DNA from 3 places in the Streptomyces sp. NPDC020597 genome. Region 2 is predicted to be linked to each of the others. Evidence: riboswitches for the same ligand, from Rfam matches in the RefSeq annotation. Region 2 holds a riboswitch; each other region holds the start of a gene.
What was found. Region 2 has a riboswitch for cyclic di-AMP ahead of ACH4ZA_RS14420 (C40 family peptidase). Riboswitches for the same ligand answer to the same signal wherever they lie in the genome.

Region 1: it holds a riboswitch for cyclic di-AMP, as region 2 does, so the genes downstream of both, ACH4ZA_RS10785 (M23 family metallopeptidase) here and ACH4ZA_RS14420 (C40 family peptidase) in region 2, are expected to answer to the same signal.
Region 3: it holds a riboswitch for cyclic di-AMP, as region 2 does, so the genes downstream of both, ACH4ZA_RS08175 (transglycosylase family protein) here and ACH4ZA_RS14420 (C40 family peptidase) in region 2, are expected to answer to the same signal.

The regions. Positions count from the first base shown of each region.
Region 1 is NZ_JBIRUL010000004.1:461,796-469,586, forward strand. It holds gene ACH4ZA_RS10735 (amino acid permease) at 1-817, shown strand, start outside; tRNA gene ACH4ZA_RS10740 (tRNA-Lys) at 918-990, shown strand; gene ACH4ZA_RS10745 (HIT family protein) at 1,087-1,536, shown strand; gene ACH4ZA_RS10750 (GntR family transcriptional regulator) at 1,582-1,878, opposite strand; gene ACH4ZA_RS10755 (hypothetical protein) at 2,038-2,385, shown strand; gene ACH4ZA_RS10760 (hypothetical protein) at 2,382-2,702, shown strand; gene ribA (GTP cyclohydrolase II) at 2,689-3,330, opposite strand; gene ACH4ZA_RS10770 (MarR family winged helix-turn-helix transcriptional regulator) at 3,464-4,015, opposite strand; gene ACH4ZA_RS10775 (dihydrofolate reductase family protein) at 4,096-5,223, shown strand; tRNA gene ACH4ZA_RS10780 (tRNA-Met) at 5,295-5,368, shown strand; cyclic di-AMP (ydaO/yuaA leader) riboswitch at 5,715-5,883, shown strand; gene ACH4ZA_RS10785 (M23 family metallopeptidase) at 5,891-6,937, shown strand; gene ACH4ZA_RS10790 (aldo/keto reductase) at 7,100-7,791, shown strand, end outside.
Region 2 is NZ_JBIRUL010000007.1:38,919-46,709, reverse strand. It holds gene ACH4ZA_RS14430 (ATP-dependent Clp protease proteolytic subunit) at 1-298, shown strand, start outside; gene ACH4ZA_RS14425 (hypothetical protein) at 306-611, shown strand; cyclic di-AMP (ydaO/yuaA leader) riboswitch at 982-1,193, shown strand; gene ACH4ZA_RS14420 (C40 family peptidase) at 1,197-1,670, shown strand; gene ACH4ZA_RS14415 (ATP-binding protein) at 1,787-2,278, opposite strand; gene ACH4ZA_RS14410 (helix-turn-helix transcriptional regulator) at 2,492-3,364, shown strand; gene ACH4ZA_RS14405 (DUF397 domain-containing protein) at 3,374-3,622, shown strand; gene ACH4ZA_RS14400 (8-amino-7-oxononanoate synthase) at 3,677-4,804, opposite strand; gene bioB (biotin synthase BioB) at 4,952-6,163, shown strand; gene ACH4ZA_RS14390 (adenosylmethionine--8-amino-7-oxononanoate transaminase) at 6,156-7,445, shown strand; gene bioD (dethiobiotin synthase) at 7,448-7,791, shown strand, end outside.
Region 3 is NZ_JBIRUL010000003.1:450,687-458,477, reverse strand. It holds gene eno (phosphopyruvate hydratase) at 1-555, opposite strand, end outside; gene ACH4ZA_RS08175 (transglycosylase family protein) at 925-1,629, opposite strand; cyclic di-AMP (ydaO/yuaA leader) riboswitch at 1,633-1,814, opposite strand; gene ACH4ZA_RS08170 (transglycosylase family protein) at 2,020-3,060, opposite strand; gene ACH4ZA_RS08165 (cytochrome P450) at 3,278-4,648, opposite strand; gene ACH4ZA_RS08160 (nucleoside triphosphate pyrophosphohydrolase) at 4,683-5,714, opposite strand; gene ACH4ZA_RS08155 (SurA N-terminal domain-containing protein) at 5,872-6,516, opposite strand; gene ACH4ZA_RS08150 (glycoside hydrolase domain-containing protein) at 6,754-7,584, opposite strand.

The sequences.
Region 1 (7,791 bases), on a different contig from region 2:
CGGTTACGACGCCTCCGCCCACATGACGGAGGAGACGCACGACGCGTCGACGGCCGGACCCAAGGGCATCGTGCAGTCCATCTGGACCTCGTGGATCGCCGGCTTCGTCCTGCTGCTCGGCTTCACGTACGCCATCCAGTCCTACGACGCCGCCCTCGCCTCGCCGACCGGCGCACCGCCCGCGCAGATCCTCCTCGACGCGCTCGGCGCGACCGCCGGCAAGCTGCTGCTGCTCGTCGTCATCGGCGCCCAGCTGTTCTGCGGGATGGCGTCGGTGACCGCCAACAGCCGCATGATCTACGCCTTCTCGCGCGACGGGGCGCTGCCCTTCTCCCACGTCTGGCACACGGTCAGCCCGCGCACCCGCACGCCCGTCGCGGCGGTCTGGCTGGCGGCGGGCGGCGCGCTCGTGCTGGGCCTGCCCTACCTGATCAACGTGACCGCGTACGCGGCCGTGACCTCGATCGCCGTCATCGGCCTCTACATCGCGTACGTCATCCCGACGCTGCTGCGCGTCCGCAAGGGCGACGCCTTCGCGCGCGGCCCGTGGCACCTGGGCCGCTGGTCGAAGGCGATCGGCGTGGTGTCGGTGGCCTGGGTGGTCGTCATCACCGTGCTGTTCATGCTGCCCCAGGTCTCCCCGGTCACCTGGGAGACGTTCAACTACGCCCCGATCGCCGTCCTCGTCGTCCTGGGCTTCGCGGGCGGGTGGTGGCAGCTCTCGGCGCGCAACTGGTTCCTCAACCCCGAGCACGAGAAGACCCTCGCCAGAGAGGCGGCACGGGCGGGCACGCCCGGCAAACTGCCCAACCCGTGACGGATCCCTACCGCTCCCCGTCCTGCGACGCGGCCGTGTCCCCGATACCCGATCGGAGACACGGCCGCCTCCCGCTATGCTCGGGGAGGCAACATCACCGGGGCCCTTAGCTCAATTGGCAGAGCAGTGGACTTTTAATCCATTGGTTGTGGGTTCGAGTCCCACAGGGCCTACCGGTGCGGGGGAGGGGGCAATCCCCTCTGACCTGCCGAGCGGCGCCCGGATCGGCTTAGGCCGGCCCGGGCGCCGCTGTTCTACGATCTCGGTTCATGACGACTCCCGACTGCTTCACCTGCAGCAAGGAAGAGCAGTTCGACGACCTTCCGCCACGCGAGTGCGTCGTGCACGACCAGCACTGGCGGGTGGCCCACTCCTTCAACACGGCGGTTCCCGGCTGGCTGGTGCTGCTTCCCCGACGCCACGTCGCCGCAGTGCACGACCTCACCGACGCCGAGGCGTCCACCCTGGGGACGTGGCAGGTCAAGCTCTCCCGGGCCCTTCGGGAGGTGACGGGTTGCGCGAAGACCTACGTCGTCCAGTTCGCCGAGGCCGAAGGCTTCGCGCACGTGCACTTCCACATCGTGCCGCGCATGGCCGACCTGCGGCCGGAGCACCGGGGGCCAGGCGTCTTCGAGCTGCTCCGGCGGCCCGAGGCGCAGTGGGTGACGGCCGACCAGGCAGACCGGACGGCCCGTCTTCTCCGGGCCGCACTTCAGTGACGGCCGACCGCGTGTGCCGGCCAGACCCGGCAGCCGCCTCGGTCGTCAGGCGTCCGGGTCGCTCTCCCGTGGTGCGTCGCCGGACGGCTGCTCGACGACGAAGGACCCCTTGCCGCGCACGGTGACGATCAGCCCGCGCTCCCGGAGTTCCTGTGCGGACCGCCGTGCGGTGAGTCGCGCCACGCCGTACTCCTCGGCGAGGTGGTTCTCCGAGGGGATCGGCCTGTCCGGAGCCAGCTCGCCGGTGGCGATCTTCTTGGCGATGACGTCGGCCAGCTGTACGTAGAGAGGCCGCGCGCTCATCGGGTCCAGGGTGGCGTCCGACTCTTCTGTATCGCTCATTTGTCCAACGTAGAGCGGCAGTGATGTGCACGATCGTGTGGATCCCTCTGTACTTGTATGTAGAGGGATGCAGAGCGGTGTAGCTTCCAGGATGGAAAGACCCCGGCGAGGTGAGCAGACCTCCCGGGGCGTGGCCAACGCTTAAGTAGGAGCGTCGACATGCACGACCTTATCCGTCGCACCCTCGAGTGGGTGCGTCTTCTCCTCGCGCCCGGCACCGGGAAACGGCGTCGCACCCACCGTCAACGGCCCCGGCTCTGCCTGCACTTCACCGCCGTACGGCACGACCCCGTACCCGTGGAGCCGCGCCTCCCCCTCCACCGTTCCCCGTACGGGCTCGTCGGCTCACTCGACGGCGCGGAGTCCGTTCTCGTGCGCCCCTTCCTCGCCGCGCACGATCGGGAGGCCGCGCTCCGGCAGCGTCGTCGGCCTGCCCTCGTCCTGGCCGCCGACTTCGGGATCGACCTGGACGGGCACCTCATCGGCGCGCGGGAGGTGGCCGCGTGACGAAGCCGGCCTTCTCCTCGTCCCCCCGGCTCCTGCCCTGGCCGTCCCCCGAAGGGAAACCCTGCTACCTGGTGACCGACGACCAGGGCAGCCGTCTCTCTCGTCTCGCCGACGAGCTGGAGGCCCAGCAGCTCGCCCTGGCCGTCGACGTGCTCGGACTCGCCCGCCCGCTGCTGGACGATCCCGCGTCGCCGTACACCGAGGTGCGTTACGCGGGACTTCGGCTCGCCGAGTGCCTGAGGGACGCCCTGCGCGTCGCCGAGTCCCGGGGCATGCGCCTGCCCGCGCCGGACGCCGGAGGCGTCAGACCGCGCTGAGGCCGGTGAGGGAGGCCAGCGGCAGCGTGTGCTGGGTCTGCAGGACCTTCGCTCGCAGGTAGCGGACGTTGTGCGGGGTGGTGAAGACGCCGGTCGGCACACGGTCCTGGACGTCGATGCCCAGACCCCGCAACTGCTCTGCCTTGTCGGGGTTGTTGGACAGCAGATCCAGGGACGTGATGCCGAGGGCGCGCAGCATCTGGGCGGCCGCCGTGTAGTCCCGGTCGTCCTCGGGCAGGCCGAGCGCGGCGTTCGCCTCGTAGGTGTCGAGGCCCTGGTCCTGGAGGGCGTACGCGTCGAGCTTGTTGTAGAGGCCGATGCCGCGGCCCTCCTGGCGGAGGTAGAGCAGGACACCGCCCGTCGCCGCTATCCGCTCGACCGCCTCGCGCAGCTGGGGGCCGCAGTCGCAGCGGGCGGAGCCGAACGCGTCGCCGGTCAGGCACTCGGAGTGCAGCCGGACCAGCGGGACCGAGCCCGCGGCCGGCTCGCCGAGGACGATGGCGACGTGCTCCTGGCCGTCGACGAGGCCGTGGAAGGTGACCAGTTCGGCGTCCACGGAGTAGCCGTCGTGGAAGCGGAGCGGAACCCGGACGCGGGCGCGCTGGGTGGCGGCGGGGGTGTCGGGCATGAGGGGCTCCCGGGTCCGGAGGGCGTTGACAGGGTGACACTGGGCCGGGTGTTGCTTCAGATTTGAAGCAACACCGACGAAACGAGACCCTACCCCATGCTTTAAATTTGAAGCAACGGGTTTGTGGTGTGGCTCACGAGACCCCGGAGGCCCCCGGGGTCCCCGGCGTTCCGGAGCAGGGCGACGAACGCCGCCGCCACGGGAGCTCCTCGGGTCCGGCCTCGCCGCCCGCGTCCTCCTGGAAACCCCGGACGACCTGCGTGAAGATCCCCTCGAGCTGTCCCACCTGCTCGGGGGTGAGCCGGTCGAACAGGCCGGCGCGGACCGTCTCGACATGGCCGGGTGCGAGGTTCTGCAGGATCGCCATGCCCTCGTCCGTCAGGACCGCGACGGTGCCGCGCTTGTCCCAGCGGCACTCCTCGCGCCGCACCAGCCCGTCCTTCTCCAGCCGGGACACCGCATAGGTCAGCCTGCTACGGGTGATCTTCAGCTGCTCCGCGAGCTCGGTCATCCGCAGTCGGCGCTCCGGGATCTCCGAGAGGTTGGCGAGGATGGAGTAGTACAGGTGGGGCATGCCGGCCTCCTGCTGGAGCTGCCGGTCGATCGCGTCCTCCAGCAGGAGGTAGCCGGCAACGTAGGCGCGCCAGGCGCGCTGCTCCTCGGGGGTGAGCCAGCGAGTCGTCATGCACCCAGTGTAGGTTGTTTCAAACTTGAACCAAGACGTCCACGCAAGACCGCCGTCGGACCGAGCCCGGGAGCACGCCGATGCCGTACCCGTACGTCCTGCTGTCCGCCGCCGTCTCCCTCGACGGCTACCTGGACGACACCACGCCCGAACGCCTGCTGCTCTCCAGCCCCGCCGACTTCGACCGCGTCGACGCGGTACGGGCCTCCGTGGACGCCATCCTCATCGGCGCCGGCACCATCCGCGCCGACAACCCCCGGCTCCTGGTGAACTCCCCCGAGCGGCGCGCCGTCCGGGTCGCCGCCGGCCGGCCCGCCTATCCGCTCAAGGTCACCGTCAGCGGCTCCGGCGACCTCGACCCGGCGGCGAACTTCTGGCACACGGGCGGCGAGAAGGCCGTGTACACGACCGAGAAGGGCGCCGAACGGGCCCGCGCGCTCGGCATCGCCGCACACGTCGTCCCGCTCGGCCCCGAGCTGGACTGGCGCCGCCTCCTCACGCACCTCCACGACGAGCTCGGCGTCCGGCGCCTCATGGTCGAGGGCGGCGGAACCGTCCACACCCAGCTGCTCCAGCAGGGGCTCGCCGACGAACTCCAGCTCGTCCTCGCCCCGCTGTTCGTGGGCGACCCGGACGCGCCCCGCCTCTTCGGGCCGGGCGGCTACCAGGGCGGACGGCTGCGGCTGGTGGAGACGCGGCGCATCGAGGACGTCGTCCTGCACCGCTACGAGCCCACCGCCCCCGGCGCCGGACCGCTCGCCGCCGCGGCCGACCGCCACTGGCTGGCCCTCGCCTGCGAGCTGGCCGCCCAGTGCCCGCCCTCGGACACCGCGTTCAGCGTCGGGGCGGTGATCGTCGCCGCGGACGGCACGGAGCTCGCCCGCGGGCACTCCCGCGAGGCCGGCGACCCGGTCGTGCACGCCGAGGAGGCGGCGCTCGCCAAACTCGACCCGGCCGACCCCGGGCTGGCCGCCGCCACCGTCTACACGAGCCTGGAGCCGTGCGCCCGCCGCTCCTCCCGTCCCGCCCCGTGCGCCCGCCTCATCCTGGACGCCGGTGTGCGCCGGGTCGTCACGGCGTGGCGCGAGCCGGACACCTTCGTGGCGGCGGCGGACGGGACCGGCCTGCTGGCGGCCGCGGGCGTCGACGTCCTCGTGCTGCCGGAGCACGAGGAGCGGGCGAAGGCCCCGAACCGGCACCTGCTGTGAGGCCGGGGCCGGGCCGCGACAAACCCTGGTGCTCGGCGTCCGCCGGATGACGTACACTTGAGACACAACGACGCGGGGTGGAGCAGCTCGGTAGCTCGCTGGGCTCATAACCCAGAGGTCGCAGGTTCAAATCCTGTCCCCGCTACTGAAGGCCGAGGGCCGGAATCTGAAAGGGTTCCGGCCCTCGGTGCTTTTGCCCCGGACCACTCCGCGCCGCCCAGTGCCACCCAGCGCCACTCCGGGGGCGCATCGTGACCCTTCGTGACCGCCCGGCCGCCCTGTGCGCCGGGGCCGGGGCGCCGTCGCTACGCGTGTGACGGGTGATGCGCGGCGGACGAGGGGCAACTCGCCCGTTTTTCACCGCTGCTGGCCCGAAAGTCCAGGCCAGAAATGTTATTGATCAAGCAGAAGAGCTTGGAAACGCACCCCCGGGTCTATTAACGTTCGATAACGCAGCGCGGCCGTCCCAGCCGGCACCAGAGCCGGCTCCGCGCGCGCACGCGCCGAATCCCGTAAGGGAACCGGGGAACCACCACCTTGGGGTGAATCACGCGGAAGCCTCCGTGAACTCGCAGAGTCCACGGCCGGTATACGCGCGTAGGAGACCTTCCGACTCCGAACCCGTCAGCTAACCCGGTAGGCGACGGAAGGAAAGGAGTGCGCCCGCGTGGCGTCCAACCCGCCTGCCCCCGAGGCCCCGTACGCGCCGGCCCGACCCTCCACCGAGACCTTCGGCTACGGCGGCCACCGCACCGACGAGGGCCCCTGGGAGGAGTGGAACCCCACCGCGGAGTCCATTCGCCCGGTACGCGGCAAGCACCGCGTCGCCAAGCAGCGCGGCGGCGGATTCGCCCGCAGCTCCACCGTCCTCGGCGTCGGCGTCATAGCCGCCGTCAGCGCCGGCGGGATGGCCAGCGCCAACACCGGCAAGGCCCCGGTCTCCATCTCCATGCCGGACCTGCCCGGCGTGGGCTCGCTGATCTCCGAGGACGAGCCCGCCCCGGAAACCGCGTCCGCCCTGGCGAGCTTCGGCTCCGAGGCCGCCGTCGACAACGACACCGACGCTGACGCCGGCACCGCCCAGAGCGTCGCCGACGCCGGCGAGGCCCTGCGCAGCCGGATCATGGCCCAGGCCGAGTCGCAGAAGACCCAGGTCGAGGTCAAGGCAGCCGCCGCGGCCGCCAAGGCGAAGGCCGACGCCGTCGTCAAGGCCGAGAAGGAGGCGGAGGCCAAGGCCGCCGCCGCGAAGAAGAAGGCCGCCGAGGAGGCCGCCGCCAAGGTCGAGGCCGCGCGCCTGGCCGAGCTGGCCAAGCAGTACACGCTGCCCACCTCCTCGTACACCATCACCTCGACGTTCGGTCAGGCCGGCTCCCTGTGGTCCTCCGGGTACCACACCGGACTCGACTTCGCCGCGCCCACCGGCACGCTCATCAAGGCCGTCCACTCCGGCACCGTCACCGAGGCCGGATGGGCCGGCGCTTACGGCTACCGCACCATCCTCACCCTGGACGACGGCACCGAGATCTGGTTCTGCCACCAGTCGTCGATCAACGTCAGCGTCGGCCAGAAGGTCGCCACCGGTGACGTGATCGGCCGCGTGGGCGCCACCGGGAACGTCACCGGGGCGCACCTGCACCTCGAGGTCCACCCGAACGGCAACGCCGACGGCATCGACCCGGCGGCCTGGCTGCGCAGCAAGGGCCTCAACCCCTGAGCCCTCCCTCGAGGACGCCTGAGTCGTCTCTCGAGGAGCTTTCAGGACCATCGAGCAACGGCAGCCCTGACGGCCACCCCCGACGTCAGGGCTGCCGCTTGTTCACATGTTCTTCGTGCCCCGCGCGGAATGGCGTGCCCGCCGCGTCCGTTGAGACGAAGCATGACTTCTCTGCGCACCATCGGCTCCTCCGACCTCGAGGTCTTCCCGCTCGCCCTCGGCGGCAACGTCTTCGGCTGGACCGCGGACGAGGCGGCCTCCTTCGCCGTCCTCGACGCCTACTCGGCCGCGGGCGGCAACTTCGTCGACACCGCCGACTCCTACTCGGCGTGGGTCGACGGCAACAGCGGCGGTGAGTCCGAGACCATCGTCGGCAGGTGGCTGAAGGCCCGGGGCAACCGGGACGACGTCGTGATCGCCACCAAGGTCAGCCAGCACCCCGACTTCCCCGGTCTGTCCGCCGACAACATCAAGGCCGCCGCCGACGCCTCGCTCCGCCGCCTGGACACCGATCACATCGACCTCTACTACACGCACTTCGACAAGCCCGAAGTGCCCGTGGAGGAGATCGTCGGCGCCCTCGACGAGCTGGTGAAGGCGGGCAAGGTGCGGCACATCGCCGCCTCCAACATCTCGCCCGAACGCCTCCAGGAGTCCCTGGAGTTCTCCGACCGCGAGGGCCTCGCCCGGTACGTCGCACTGCAGCCGCACTACAACCTGGTCTCCCGCGACACCTACGAGGGGCAACTCCAGGATCTCGCCGCCCGTTTCGGCCTCGCCGCCGTCCCGTACTTCGCGCTGGCCGCTGGTTTCCTCACCGGCAAGTACCGGCCCGGCACGACCGTCGAGAGCGC
Region 2 (7,791 bases):
CACGCCGGGCAAGCGGTTCAGCCTGCCGGGGGCGCGGATGACGATCCGCCAGCCCTCGCTGCCCGAGCCGGTCGAGGGGCAGGCCGGCGACCTGGCCGTCCAGGCCGAGGAGCTGGCCCGCACCCGCGCGACCCTGGAGGAGATGCTCGTGCGGCACACCGGGCGCACCCCGGAGCAGGTGACCGCGGACATCGAGCGCGACATGTTCCTCACCGCCCCGCAGGCGGTGGAGTACGGCCTGGTGGACGGGATCATCCCGAGCCGCAAGGCGCCGTCCGGGACGCAGGACGGGAGGTGAGCCGGCGATGGTGCCCGAACTGCCGCCGCTGCCCGCGCTGACCCGCGCGGAGGCCGAGCTGATCGACGGCTACCTCGACGTCGTCGACCTGCTCGGCCGCATCAACCCCGCCCACCACACGGACACCTACCGCGGACTGCGCGCCGCCCAGGCGCTGGTGAGCAAGGCGGCCGCGCTGCGCGACGCGCTGACGCTGATGCACCAGCGGGGGGAGAGCGAGTTGCACGCGCCGACGCTCGCACGGGCGCTGCGCGTCCTGGACGGGGAGCGCCGCACGGCGCGCGTCACGCTGCCGCCGGCCTCCGGGAGTTGACCGGGTACGGCTCGCGGCTCCGGCGGCCGGCGGCACGGGCGCCCTCGGCGAGGACGACTCCCGACTCGGACGTGACGTCCGGGCCGGAGTCGAAACGGCCCAGAAGGCGTACCCCCGTTCGGCAGAACGTCTACTGTTCCCCCGGACGCCCAGAACTTGCGCGAAAGGGCGCTCTTCGAGCGGAACAGAAGACGTCGCCGCTGGTGGGAGCCCCTGAGACGGCGCGCCACCTGATCACCCGTCAGGGTGTTCACCCGAACGGGTGAGTGGTGAGTAACCCCACAAATCCCCGGTTCCGTTGGGATTTTCGGACATCCGTGAGCCAAGATCCCTGACTGACGACAAGCCCCCGCCACAAGCGGCGGGGCGGTCCGGGTGGACGCCGAGTCCTGCCGCCTCCCGGATGACCGGTCGACAGGAGTGCATCGGCAGGAGTGGAGGACCCAAGCACGACGGGTCGCCGGAACGGTCACGCCATGACCGGGCCGAGCAGCCCTTGGGGTGAAGCCGCTGACGCGGCCGGGCAACTTCGCCAGCCCGAATCCGACAGGTCATCCTTCACAGGCGGCTGACGAAGGGTTGCGCATGACTGCGCTCAATCGTGTCCCGTCGCTCATGGCCCGGGCCGGTACGGCCTCGGCGTTCGCCATCGCCGCCGTCGGCGGCACGGTCGTGGTCCCGGGGCTCGCTCCGGATGCCGCGGCCGCCACACCGGCGACGAAGGCGCTGCAGGTCGCGGCTTCCAAGAAGGGTGCGCCGTACAAGTACGGGGCCACCGGGCCGAAGAGGTTCGACTGCTCGGGGCTCACGATGTACTCGTTCAAGAAGGCGGGCAAGAGTCTGCCGCGGACGGCGGCCCAGCAGTACAACAAGACGAAGCACATTTCGGCGTCCAGCCGCAAGGCGGGCGACCTGGTGTTCTTCCACTCGGGGTCGAACGTGTACCACGTCGGGATCTACGCGGGTAAGGGCAAGATCTGGCACTCGCCGAAGACCGGGGACGTGGTGAAGCTGCAGAAGATCTGGACCAAGAGCGTCTGGTACGGCCGGGTCCGCTAGGCCCGGGGCGCCGATCCGCCGGGTCCGACGGGACCTGGCGCCGATCTGCCGGGTCCGGCCGAGCCGCCGGGCCCATCCGGACCTCCCGGGGCCGTGTACGGCGTCCTGACACGCCCTCACCGCCCCGGGAGCTCGCCTTCCGCGGGGACCGCCGGGACCGCCAGGACTCCGGCAGCAGGCTCCGCCGCCGGGACGGCCCACGGGAGCTCGACGATGACCGTCTTGCCGCCCTCCCGGGTGGGCCGCACCCTGAGTCTGCCGCCGGCCTCCGCGGTCAGCCAGCGAATGATCACCATGCCTCGGCCGTTGTCCTGCTGGACGGCGGCCGGCAGTCGTTGCGGAAAGCGCGGGTGGCTGTCGGTCACGCCGATGCTCAGACGTTCGTCGCGGTCGAGCACGAGGTCCACCGTGAAGGTGGGTGACTGACCGAAGGTGTGCTGCACGGCGTTGGTGGCGAGTTCCGAGACGATCAGGCGGACGGTGTCGGCCGCCTCGGCGTCCGCCGGCAGGCCCCACTCGCCGAGGGCGCCGACCACGAACGCGCGGGCCGTGGAGACCGAGGCGGGATCGCTCGGCAGAGTGACGGTTGCTTCCAGGTGATCTGCCATGGCGACGTCGTACCTTTCCCACGGGACCGGAGCCCGATACGGCGCGGATCGTTCGAGTACGGTCCCGGACTGGTGCTTCTTCGCCAGACTGCCATCACGACGCCGGTCACGGGTGGCGATCCACCAAGATGTGCATATATCTGTCGCTCGATGCGGTGAACTCTGCGACGACAGAGCGTATTTGCTCGGCCTGTCAGGAGTAAGGAGAAGCCCGTGCAGCACGGACCGGCGGTGCGCCGCCGCAAGCTGGGCGCGGAACTGCGCACTTTACGCGCCCAGGCGGGCCTCACCAGCGGTGAGGCGGCCCGGCTCGCGGGCTGGCACCAGTCCAAGGTGAGCCGTATCGAGACCGGCACCAGTGGATCGAAACCGGCCGATGTGCGGTTACTCCTCGACGTCTACGGGGTGGCCGATCCGCAACTGCGGGAGCTGATGCTGGCGTTGGCGGGCGCCGACTCCGGCGCCGGCGGTGGCGGCGGCCGGGACCACTGGTGGCACGCCTACCGCGGGGTGCTGCCGCCCGCCTACCGGGACTTCATCAGCCTGGAGTCCCAGGCCAGCGCGATGCGCACGCTGGAGACGACCGTGGTGCCGGGTCTGCTGCAGACGCCCGAGTACGCACGCGCGGTGACCCTGGCGGCCGTCGAGGGCCTCGACGAGGAGCAGCTGGACGCCCTGGTGGAGGTGCGGCTGGCCCGCCAGGACGTGCTGCGCGCCCAGCCGCCGCTGGAGCTGAGCGCGGTGCTCGACGAGTCGGTGCTGCGCCGCGAGGTGGGCGGTCCCGAGGTGATGGCGCACCAGCTGCGACGGCTTGCGGAGGCCTCCCGAATGCCGCACGTGAGTCTTCAAGTGCTGCCGTTCAGGGCGGGTGCGCATATCGGGGTAACCGGCCCTTTCGTTATCTTTTCATTTTCGCGCACTTCTGATCTGGATGTGGTTGTTCTCGACCACTTGACGAGTAGCCTCTATCTCGAACGGAAAGAAGACCTCCAGGCCTATGCCCAGGCCTTCAACGCCCTTAGGGCGCAAGCCCTTTCGCCCGGGGAATCATCGGATCACCTCGCCGCTCTCGCCGGCGGCGCATAAGGAGGCACCATGTCCGCAGTACCGCGGAACGTACCTTCCCGTACCGGTCCCGACCCTCTCCCGCCGATGCGGTGGCTGCGCAGCAGCTACAGCACCGGAGCCAACAACTGCGTCGAGACCGCCCGGCCCGACCGCGGCCCCTGGGCCGGTCTGCTCGCCGTGCGCGACTCCAAGAACCCGGCCGGCCCCGCCCTGCTCTTCTCCCCCGAGAGCTGGACGGGCTTCACCGCCGCGCTCCGCCGACCGAGCCGCAGCTGACGACGCCGCAAGGCGCCCTCCGTCACCGGCGGCCCACGGCCCTGTCCCGCCGACTCACGGCCGCGTCCCGCCGATCACCCGCACCGCCCGTTCCACCTCGGCCCCGGAGAGGTCCGCACGGGCGGTGAGCCTCAGGCGTGAGATCCCGTCGGGCACGGAAGGGGGTCGGAAGCAGCCCACGGCCAGGCCTGCCGTGCGGCAGTCCGCCGCCCACTGCAGAGCCTCCTCCGGGGACGGAGCACGCACCGAGACGACCGCGGCGTCGGGACGCACCGCTTCCAGGCCCGCGGCCGTCAGCCGGGCGTGCAGTTCGGCCGCCACCGCACGCGCGCGTGCCGCGCGTTCCGGCTCCCGGCGCAGCAGCCGCAGGGCCGCCAGCGCGGCGCCCGCCGCCGCCGGGGCCAGGCCCGTGTCGAAGATGAACGTGCGGGCCGCGTTCACCAGGTGCTCGATCACCCGCGCGGGGCCCAGCACCGCGCCCCCCTGGCTGCCGAGCGACTTGGACAGCGTGAGCGTCACGACGACGTCGCCGGCGCCGGCGAGACCGGCCGCGTGCGCGGTCCCCCGGCCGCCGTCCCCGAGCACGCCCAGTCCGTGGGCGTCGTCGACGACGAGTCCGGCGCCGTGCTCCCGGCAGGCCGCGGCGAGACCGGCCAGCGGGGCCGCGTCGCCGTCGACCGAGAAGACCGCGTCGGAGACGGCCACGGCCGGTCCGTCGTGGGCGTCGAGCGCCTTGCGCACGGCCTCCGGGTCGGCGTGCGCGACGACCTGGACGGCGCCCCAGGCCAGCCGGCAGCCGTCGATGAGCGAGGCGTGGTTGCCCGCGTCGGAGACGATCAGCGAGCCGTGCGGGGCCAGCGCGGTGACGGCGGCGAGGTTGGCCGCGTAGCCGGAGGAGAAGACCAGCGCCGCCTCGAAGCCGCAGAAGTCCGCCAGCTCCCGCTCCAGCTCGCCGTGCAGCTCGGTGGTGCCGGTGACGAGGCGGGAGCCGGTGGCGCCGCCGCCCCAGGTGCGGGCGGCGTCCGCGGCGCCCTCGACGACCTCGGGATGACGGGCCAGACCCAGGTAGTCGTTGCTCGCGAGGTCGAGCAGCGGAGAGTCGGCCGGGCGCGGCCTCAGCGTCCGTACGAGTCCGGCCCGGCGGCGCAGCTCCGCCTGCTCGTCGATCCAGCCGAACGCCATGGGTCCTCCGGGGCTTTGTAGGTAGCGGACAGACCCTAGCGGCAGGGCCGCCCGCCCACGGTGTGGCAATACCCACACGTCGAACCGGGTGTGTTGTGTGATCCCTACCTTGGCCCGGAGCGGGTGCGTAGGACAGGATCGGCTCTCATGGACCTGCTGAACACGCTGGTGGACAAGGGGCTTCGGCGCGAGCTGCCGACCCGCGAGGAGGCTCTGGCCGTCCTCGCCACTTCCGACGACGACGTGATGGACGTGGTGGCCGCGGCCGGGAAGGTGCGCCGGCACTGGTTCGGGCGACGGGTGAAGCTCAACTACCTCGTCAATCTCAAGTCGGGCCTGTGCCCCGAGGACTGTTCGTACTGCTCCCAGCGGCTGGGCTCGACGGCCGGCATCCTGAAGTACACCTGGCTCAAGCCCGAGGAGGCCTCGCAGGCCGCCGCGGCCGGTCTCGCCGGGGGCGCCAAGCGGGTCTGTCTGGTGGCGTCCGGGCGCGGGCCGACGGACCGGGACGTCGACCGGGTCTCCGACACCATCAAGGCGATCAAGGAACAGAACGAGGGCGTCGAGGTGTGCGCCTGTCTGGGTCTGCTCTCCGACGGCCAGGCCGAGCGGCTGCGCGAGGCGGGCGCCGACGCCTACAACCACAACCTCAACACGTCGGAGTCGACGTACGGGGAGATCACGACCACGCACACCTACGCCGACCGGGTGGACACCGTCACCAAGGCGCACGCGGCGGGCCTGTCGGCCTGCTCGGGTCTGATCGCCGGCATGGGCGAGACGGACGAGGACCTGGTGGACGTCGTCTACTCGCTGCGCGAGCTGGACCCGGACTCGGTGCCGGTCAACTTCCTCATCCCGGTCGAGGGCACCCCGCTCGCCAAGGAGTGGAACCTCACCCCGCAGCGCTGCCTGCGCATCCTGGCCATGGTGCGGTTCGTCTGCCCGGACGTCGAGGTCCGCATCGCGGGCGGGCGCGAGGTCCATCTGCGCACGATGCAGCCGCTCGCGCTGCACCTGGCCAACTCGATCTTCCTCGGCGACTACCTCACGACCGAGGGCCAGGCGGGCAAGGCCGACCTGGAGATGATCGCGGACGCCGGCTTCGAGGTGGAGGGCGCGGACCAGGTCACGCTGCCCGGCCACCGGGCGGCGCGGGGCGGCTGCGGGTCCCACGCGGGCGGCGGCTGCGGCTCCGAGGAATTGGCGGGTTGCGGGTCGCACGAGGGCGGCGTCTGCGGCTCCGTACCCGCTGCGGCGACCGCCCCCGCCGCCGCGGCGGCCGCCGGGGAGGCCCGCACCGACCTGGTCGCCGTGCGCCGCCGCGGCGCCGGCACCGACCTCGCGCCCAATGCCTGAGCCGTCCCCGCTCGGCGTGCCGGAGCTGCTGGAACTCGACCGGCGGCATGTGTGGCACCCCTACGGTCCGATGCCCGGCCGGGCCGAACCGCTCGTCGTGGAGTCGGCGAGCGGGATCCGGCTGCGGATGGCGGACGGCTCGGGCGAGCTGGTCGACGGCATGTCGTCCTGGTGGTCGGCGATCCACGGCTACAACCACCCGGTGCTCAACGACGCCGTGCGCGAGCAGCTGGGACGGATGAGTCACGTCATGTTCGGCGGGCTCACCCACGAGCCCGCCGTCCGGCTGGCCAAGCTGCTCGTCGACATGTCGCCCGAAGGCCTCGAGCACGTCTTCCTCGCCGACTCCGGTTCGGTGTCGGTCGAGGTCGCCGTGAAGATGTGCCTGCAGTACTGGCGTTCGCTGGGCCGTCCGGCCAAGCGGCGCCTGCTGACCTGGCGCGGCGGCTATCACGGCGACACCTGGCAGCCCATGTCCGTGTGCGACCCCGATGGCGGGATGCACGACCTGTGGACCGGGGTGCTGCCCCGGCAGGTCTTCGTGGACGCTCCCCCGGCGGAGTACGACGAGGCGTACGCCGAAGGGCTGCGCGCGGCCGTCGAACGGCACGCCGACGAGCTGGCAGCGGTCATCGTGGAGCCGGTGGTGCAGGGCGCGGGGGGGATGCGGTTCCACTCCCCCGGCTATCTGCGGGTGCTGCGCGAGGCGTGCGACGCGCACGACGTGCTGCTGGTGTTCGACGAGATCGCGACCGGTTTCGGCCGTACGGGCGCGCTGTTCGCGGCGGGGCACGCCTCGGTCACGCCGGATGTGATGTGTGTGGGCAAGGCGTTGACCGGCGGTTATCTGACGATGGCGGCGACGCTGTGCACCGCGCGGGTGGCCGACGGGATCTCGCGGGGCGAGGTGCCGGTGCTGGCGCACGGTCCGACGTTCATGGGCAACCCCCTCGCCGCGGCCGTGGCCTGCGCGTCGATCGAGCTGCTGCTCGGACAGGACTGGCTCGCGGAGGTCAAGCGGATCGAGTCGGGCCTGCGGGAGGGGCTCGCGCCGGCGTCGGGGCTCCCGGGCGTGCGGGACGTACGGGTTCTCGGCGCCGTCGGGGTCGTCCAGCTGGACCACGAGGTGGACATGCGGGCGGCCACCGCGGCGGCCGTGCGCGAGGGCGTCTGGCTGCGGCCGTTCCGCGATCTCGTCTACACGATGCCGCCGTACGTCACGTCGGACGAGGACGTGGCACGGATCGCGCGTGCGGTGTGCGCCGCGGCGCGGGAGGAGTGAGCATGCCGATCCTGGTGATCACGGGGACGGGCACGGAGGTCGGCAAGACGGTCACGACGGCGGCGGTCGCCGCGGCGGCGCTGGCGGCGGGCCGGTCGGTGGCCGTGCTGAAGGCGGCGCAGACCGGTGTGGCGCCCGGCGAGCCGGGGGACGCCGAAGAGGTCGCGCGGCTGGCGGGGACGCTCACGGCGGTCGAAGTCGCCCGCTTCCCGGAGCCGTTGGCGCCCGCGACTGCGGCGCGGCGGGCGGGTCTGACGCCCGTGCGCCCGAACGACGTGGCGGAGGCGGCGCGGAAGCTGGCGGCGGCGCACGACCTGGTGCTCGTCGAGGGGGCGGGCGGGCTGCT
Region 3 (7,791 bases), on a different contig from region 2:
GGCGCCCCAGCGCAGCGCCTCGGAGAAGGACTCCGCGCCGATCGGGGCGATCATGAACTCCTGGATGTCCACGTTGGAGTCGGCGTGCGAGCCGCCGTTCAGGATGTTCATCATCGGAACGGGCAGCAGGTGCGCGTTCGGGCCGCCCAGGTAGCGGAAGAGCGGGAGGTCGCTGGCCTCGGAGGCGGCGTGGGCGACGGCGAGCGAGACGCCGAGGATCGCGTTGGCGCCGAGGGAGCCCTTGTTGTCGGTGGCGTCCAGGTCGAACATGGCCTGGTCGATCAGGCGCTGCTCGGTGGCGTCGTAGCCGACGAGCTCCGGGCCGATCTGCTCGATGACGGCGAGGACCGCCTTCTCGACGCCCTTGCCCTGGTAGCGGTTCGGGTCACCGTCGCGCAGCTCGATGGCCTCGAAGGCGCCCGTGGAGGCGCCGGACGGGACGGCGGCACGACCCGTGCTGCCGTCGTCGAGGCCGACCTCGACCTCGACCGTGGGGTTGCCTCGGGAGTCCAGGATTTCCCGGGCTACGACGACGTCGATGGACGGCACGAGCATCTCCTTCATGGGATGTGACGCTGAAAGTGCGCGGCGCGTGGCCTTGCGCCTAGAGCCTAACCGTCTCCGGAGCGTCGGCCACCGACCGACCGTCCCGTGGACGGTCCGACCGTACACATTGTTCCTGTCCGGAACAAAGCGGCTGGGAAAAGCCGCCCGGAAGACCGCGCAAACAGCGCGCGGAACGGGGCGGGCGGGCGACGACCGCCCGCGGGGCGCAAGAAAAACCCCGTCCCGGTGCGTACGGGGGAACACGCACCGGGACGGGGGGCCCATGGGGGTGGGGGCGAGGAGACCTTCACGAGGCCCTCAGGCGACCGGCCTTCACCGGGAGGGCTCAGCGGCCTCGTCGGCGTCGGCAGCCGGCTGTCACTTCAGGTGCAGCTGCTGACCCGGGTAGATGAGGTCGGCGTCCTGGACGATGTCCTTGTTCAGCTGGAACAGCTTCTGCCAGCCGCCCTTGACCTTGTGCTTCTCGGCGATGGAGCTGAGGGTGTCGCCCTTGACGACCTTGTACTCGCCGTCGCCCTTCTTGACCTTCTTGCCGGTCGGCGTGGTGACCGTCTTGGACTTCTTGGCGGCCGCCGGACGGTCGGTGGAGCGGGAGCTGCTCTTCTGCTCGGTCGAGCGGGAGCTGCTGCCGCTGTCCGAGGAGCTCGAGGAGCCCGAGTTCGAGGAGGCGGCGCCGCCCCCGTCGTAGGAGGCGCCGGACAGGCCCTTGCCGCAGACCGGCCAGGCGCCCTTGCCCTGACCCGCGAGGACCTTCTCGCCGATGGCTATCTGCTGGGCCTTGGAGGCCTGGTTGGCCTGCGAGGCGTACTGCGTGCCGCCGTACGCGGCCCAGGTGGAGGACGAGAACTGCAGGCCGCCGTAGTAGCCGTTGCCGGTGTTGATGGACCAGTCGCCGCCGGACTCGCACTGGGCGACCGCGTCCCACTCGGAGGCGGTGGCGGCGGAGGCGTTGCCGGCCGCCATCAGCGGGGCGGCGATGGCGACGCCGGTGACACCGGCGAGAGCGGCGACGCGGGTGGCCTTGGACGGACGACGGTGCTTGCCCTTACCGGAAAACAGCATGGTGGATCCCCTCACCGACGCCTGCGAGGTGAGCTGTCGGGTTCGGGCCAAGTGAGTTGCCCGGCCACTCCTCCGTCGGAGACCTCGCTCCGTGGAGGGGTGACTTCACCCCAAGCCGCTCCGGTGACTTCCCGGTGCGGCACTTACCTTGGGTCCCCCGCTCCTGCCTACGGCGCTTGACGCGACGACTGTTCCCGGGCTGCCGCTGGCAGGATTCGGCGTTGCGACGGCCGGGGCTCGGGTTGCCGAGCGGTCACGACCGTAGACACGCGATCCGCGGAATTTCAAAGACGATCAGGGCTTCTGAGACTCATCCCACACTTTCGCCAAATCGGACATTCGACGCGAAGCGTGACGTGAACTCCCGCTGTTTTTCTTGGGCTTTGCGCCCTATTGGACCCCTGTGTCGAGGGTCTGACCGGGGGCGATGTCGCTCGGATCGGGGCCGATGACGTCCTTGTTCTCGGCGTAGAGGGCGCGCCATCCGCCGTGGAGGCCAAGGGAGTCGGCGATGGAGGCGAGAGAGTCGCCCTCCTGGACGACATAGCCGGCCGCGGCATGCCGGCCCGTCGAGGCGGTGGACGCACCGCCGGCCCCGACGTCGGCGCCCTCCACCGCCGCCTCGTCGGCCGTGGTGCCTCGATGGCGGCCGGAGCCGAGGGAACCGGTGTCGACGAGATTCCAGGAACCCACATCCTGGACCGACTTGTCCGAGTCATCCGCTTTCGAAGTACCCGCGGTCGAGCCGTCGGCCGCCTGCGGGTCGCCCTGACGACCGGTGCCGTCGGAGTCGCCCACGGCGGCAGAAGAGGACGAAGGCGACGAAGGCGACGCCGAGGGCGAACTCGAGGAATTGCCGGACGGGTCGGGCGATGCGGACGAGTCAGATGAATCGGTCGAACCGCTGGAGTCGGTCGAGCCCTTGCCCGAATCGGAGGAGCTCGACGACCCCGAGGAACCCGACAAGCCTCTCGACAGGTCCGACAGACCCGACGATCCGGATGAACCAGACGAATCGCCCGCCACGCCGGTGTCCACGGCCAGCGCGCCGTTCTCCTTGGTGAGCCCGGAGGTCAGCCCGCAGGTGCCCCACGCGCCGACGCCTTTGGCCGCGAGCACCTTCTGCGCCACGGCGATCTGCTGGTTGCGGCTGGCCAGATCGGGGCTCGCCGCATAGTCGAGCCCGCCGTAGGCCTTCCAGTCCTGCAGGGTCAGGCTCAGGCCGCCGGACTCGCCGTCACCGCCGTCATCGGCACTCCACGAGCCCCCGGTTTCGCACTGCGCCACCTTGTCCCACACCGTGCCGTCCGCGGCGCTCGCGCCGGAGGCGGCGAGCAGCGGGATGGCGATGGCGGAGCCGGTCACCCCGGCCGCGACGAGCAGCGCGGGGGCCTGGCGGGGGCGACGGTGACGACCGTTCCCGGAGAGCATGCGAGGGCCTTTCTCTGGACAGCAGTGCCGGCGCGGGCGAGTGATCTGACGCGTCGCGCTGACGAGTGAACGTATCGGCAGACGATCACTTGTCACAAGTTAATGCCGCGCAGATCACGTGAAGATCACAGACTTGAGGATCGGTCACCTTTGCTCCGCCTCATGGTCACAATCCGGCTGACGTTCCGTCAGGTCCGCACTGTTCGTGACACGACCGTCAGGCGCCGGAGCCGGCGGCGGACACCGGGGCGAACTCGACCGGCAGCGTGCGCAGGCCGCGCATGATGAGGCCGCCGCGCCACCTCAACTCCGCCGGTTCCACCGCCAGTCGGAGGTCTGGAAGCCGGGTGAGCAGGGTGGCGAGCGCGGTCTGGCCCTCCAGCCGGGCCAGCGGGGCACCCAGACAGTAGTGGATGCCGTGTCCGTAGCCGAGGTGCTGGTTGTCACGGCGGGAGAGGTCGAGGGTGTCGGGGTCGGTGAAGCGGGCCGGGTCGCGGTCGGCGGCGGCCAGCACGACCAGGACGGGATCGCCGGGTGCGATGTCCTGGCCTCCGATGGCGACGGGCTCGGTCGCGAACCGCCAGGTGGCGAGTTCGACGGGGCCGTCGTAGCGGAGCAGTTCCTCGACGCCGGTGGCGAGCAGGGCCCGGTCGCCGCCGTCCTCGGTGAGGGACCGCTGCAGGGCCTCGCGCTGTGCGGGATGGGTCAGGAGGGCGTACATGCCGTTCCCGATGAGGTTCACCGTCGTCTCGAAGCCGGCGAACAGCAGGATGAAGGCCATCGCGGCGGCCTCGTTCTCCGTGAGGTGCTCGCCGTGGTCAAAGGCGCGGATCAGACCCGAGATGAGGTCCTCGCCCGGCGCGGGTTCGTCGGGGAGTCCGGCGCGTTTGCGGTGGATGAGCTCCAGCAGGTAGCCGCGCATCTTCTTCACCGACCGGGCGACGCCGCCTCTGGGACCTCCGCCGTGCCGGATCATCATCCCGGCCCAGTCGCGGAAGTCGTCCTGGTCCTCCTCGGGGACGCCCAGCAGGTCGCAGATCGCGTAGATGGGCAGGGGGAAGGCGAAGTCGTGGATGAGGTCGGCACGGCCCTCGGCGGCGAACCGGTCGATCAGCCGGTCCGTCAGCTCCTGCACGCGCGGCGCGAACTCGGCGACGCGGCGCGGGGTGAAGGCCTTGCTCACGAGTCGCCGCAGCCGGGTGTGGTCCGGCGGGTCGATGTTGAGCAGATGGGTCATCAGCTCGGCCTTGCGCTCCCCGGGGATGCCGGTCCTGCCCCGGGCGTGGGCGGGCTCGTCGTGATGTGCGGGGTTCTTGGACAGCCGCGGGTCGGCGAGGGCCTGCCTGGCGTCGGCGTACCGGGTGACCAGCCAGGCCTCGACCCCGCTCGGCAACGCGGTCCGGTGCACCGGGGCGTGCTCCCGCAGCCAGGCGTAGGCGGGGTAGGGGTCGGTGGCGAACTCCCAGGTGAAGAGCTCGGGCGCGGGCGGCGCGTCGGCCGGGGACCGGCGGGACGACCGGGCCGGGTCGGTCCGTTCGGTCGGGCGGGTCGGGTCGGCCGGGTCGGCCGGATGGGTCGGGTCGGTCACTCCCCGACGGTAGCGGGCTTCCCGAGGTGCACGGTCACGCTCCCTCGCCCTGGGACGAGGGCGGGGCCGGGCGGTCGGGGAGGCCTTCGGTGACCCTGATCGCGTCCCGGTAGGCGCGGGCCGCCGCCCGCAGCGCCGCCTCCGGGTCCACGCCCTGCGACTCGGCCCGGGCGGCGAGGGCGAGCAGTTCGTAGCCGATGCCCTCGGCGGCCGGCAGCGGCACGTCCAGCCCGGCCGTCCGGGTGCGCGCCATCAGCTTCGCTGCGAGAGCCAGCGCGGGCTGGTGGAGCGGAACGCCGTCGGTCACCGACGCCCGCCGCTTCTCGACCGCCTTCGTGCGCAGCCAGTGCTCCTTGACCTCTTCCGGCGTGGTGGCGGTGGCGTCGCCGAAGACATGGGGGTGGCGGTGGACGAGTTTGGCGACGATCGTGCCCGCGACGTCGTCGACGGAGAACGGTGACTCCTCGTCCTCCTCGGCGATGCGGGCGTGGAACACCACCTGGAGCAGGACGTCGCCCAGTTCCTCGCGGAGTTCGTCCCGGTCGCCGTCCTCGATCGCCTCGACCAGCTCGTACGCCTCCTCCATCGCGTACTTCGCCAGGCCCTGGTGGGTCTGCTGCGAGGACCAGGGGCACTCCTCGCGGATGCGGTCCATGACCTGGACGAGGTCGAGGAGCCGGGCGCCCGGCAGGTCGTAGGAGGCGGGGAGGAGTTCCAGCTCCGGCATCGACACCCGGCCGGAGCCCGCCAGCCGGGCCAGACCGTCCGTGAGGGCCGGTTCACCCTCGCCGGTAGCCACCACCACCGCGGTGCGGCCGCCCGCGCAGGCGGCGACCAGCTCCTCGGCGGTCGGTGAGCTCTCCTCGACCGCTATGCCCGCGTCCCGTAGATAGGGCAGCTGCGGGTGCGCGCCGTCCGCGCACAGCACCCGGTCCGCCGCGCGCAGGATCTGCCAGGCCGGCCAGGACAGCAGACCGGGGGCGACGCGGTGGCTGGTGGTGAGCAGGACGACGCGGCCCGGGGCGGTGACTGCGGCGTCGGCGTCGGCGGAGCTGATTGCGTTCACACCCCGAACGTAACCCACGCCCGCCGCCCGCCAGGGGACTCGTCCACAGGGCAGGCCTTCCGGTCACACGATCACATGGTCGGACCGACGGCCGGACGGGGCGCTCACGGCGTCGCACGTCCGGTCACGGGTCGCGCGTCGCCCCGTGCGCACGGGGTCAGGTCGTCTGCTTGGTCCCGGTCGCCGTGACCTCCCGCACCCACGGGGTCTTCGCGTCGACGCGGGCGACCTTCTGCGCGTCCCAGCTGCCGTAGCGCGGGTTGAGGTCGACGCCGAGAGACTTGGACGCCTTGGACAGGGCGCTCCAGAACGCGGGCTGGCTGGTGGTCGTGCCGAGCCGGGCGGCGAGTTTCTGCGCCTCCAACTGGAGACGCAGGTTCTCGTCGAGGCGCTGCGGCGGGATGCCGTACTGCTGCAGCCACGCCGTCTCCAGGCCCTTCGCGCCGCCCGCCTGCTGTTCCAGGCCGGTCCGCATCTCCTGGACCTCGCGCGGAGTGACGGTGATGCCCGCGTCCTCGGCGGCGTGGTGCAGCACCTGGTCGAGGACCATGCCGTGCAGGGTGTCCCGGGCGAGCCCGCCGGTCTGGCCGACGACCTGCGCGTACTGGACGTCGTCGGTGACGGCCGCGCGCTGCGCGGAGCGCACCTCGTCCACCCGGCTCTCCAGTTGGGAGACGGTGATCCGCTGACCGCCCACGACGGCCGCCGCACCCGGATGGGCGTCATTGCCGCAGGCGGTGAGGAGAGGGGCCGCCGCGATCGCGGCGGACAGCAGGAGCGCGGTGCGACGACGGCGGTGCAAGGAAGCCTCCCGAGGAGATTGTGCGGCGGTGCACAAGGTCTTGCGGTGATCGATGGTAGGCAGTGGCGCGGCTGCGGCCAACCCATTCGACCAACGATTCACCAGGACTTCCGGCACCGCCGCGCCCATGGCCCGCCCGCTACCCGCCCACTCCCCGCCCGCCCGTCGCCCGGTCGCCGCCGGGTTACCGCCCGCCCGTCGGTGCGGACGGTCGGACCGGCGGGTTCCGGGGCGGTCTCAGCCGACCAGGGCGACCGGGGCGTCCCAGGAGTCGCGGTCCACGGTGATCGTGTAGCCGCCGCGGGTCTCCTTGCTGTTGACCAGGTACTGGTGGCCGCGGCTGTGGCCGGTGAACTGGGTGGCGCCCCACGGCCAGTCCGTGGTCGTGGTGTCCTTCTTGTCCCACAGCGCGTACCAGAGGTTGCCCGGCAGGTCCGTCTTGTTCGTCGCGGTGGCGATCGCCTTGGCGCTGGAGCTGCTGAACCCGTAGTAGCCGGCCCGGTACGTCTTGGCGCGCAGCGTCTTGCTGAAGGAACGGACGTAGGCCAGCACGGAGTCGTTGCACGACTTGTTCGTGATGTCGTACGCCTCCATGTCGAGGTAGATCGGGCTGCCGGCCTTCATGCCGAGGGCGGACGCCTTGGCGACGGCGTCCGCCGCGTCCGTGGCGCCGAGGGAGGTGGCCGTGGAAGCGGTGATCTTCTCGGGGCTGGAGCCGGTCTGGCACGGCGGCTGCGCGCCGACGTAGAGCGGGATGAGCTTCCAGCCGAGCGTGTTGACCGACTTCACCCACGACGCGGTCAGGTTCGGCTGGGCGCAGCCGCGGTTCTTGCCGCCGACGTAGACGGCGGCGCCGCCGTAGTAGCCGTCCGTCTTCCAGGCCTTCATCGCGGCCAGCGAGGGCGCGGTGCAGGCGTCGAAGGCGCGGCCGGTGTACGTCTTCTGGGCGGGCCAGACGGTGGCCGCCATCGAGGTCTGCGCCGCTATCCCGGCCCCCGCGAGGACGGCCGCGCCGGCCACGCCCCACGTGATGTATCTGCGCTTCCTGGACTGCCGGTGCTCGGCCATGCGTCCCCACCCATCGTTCGTCTGTGATGCTGCGCGTACGGCGTCCTCGCCGGCACGATCGCGTCGTACGGGTCTCTCCCCTCGACCGGTACGACGATACGGCGTCGACTCGACGTCACGGCGCCGCACGCACGGTACCCCGTGGCGTGCCCGTGAACGGGAAACGGTACGTCGGCAGCGTCACAAGATTCACTTACGTCACGGTAA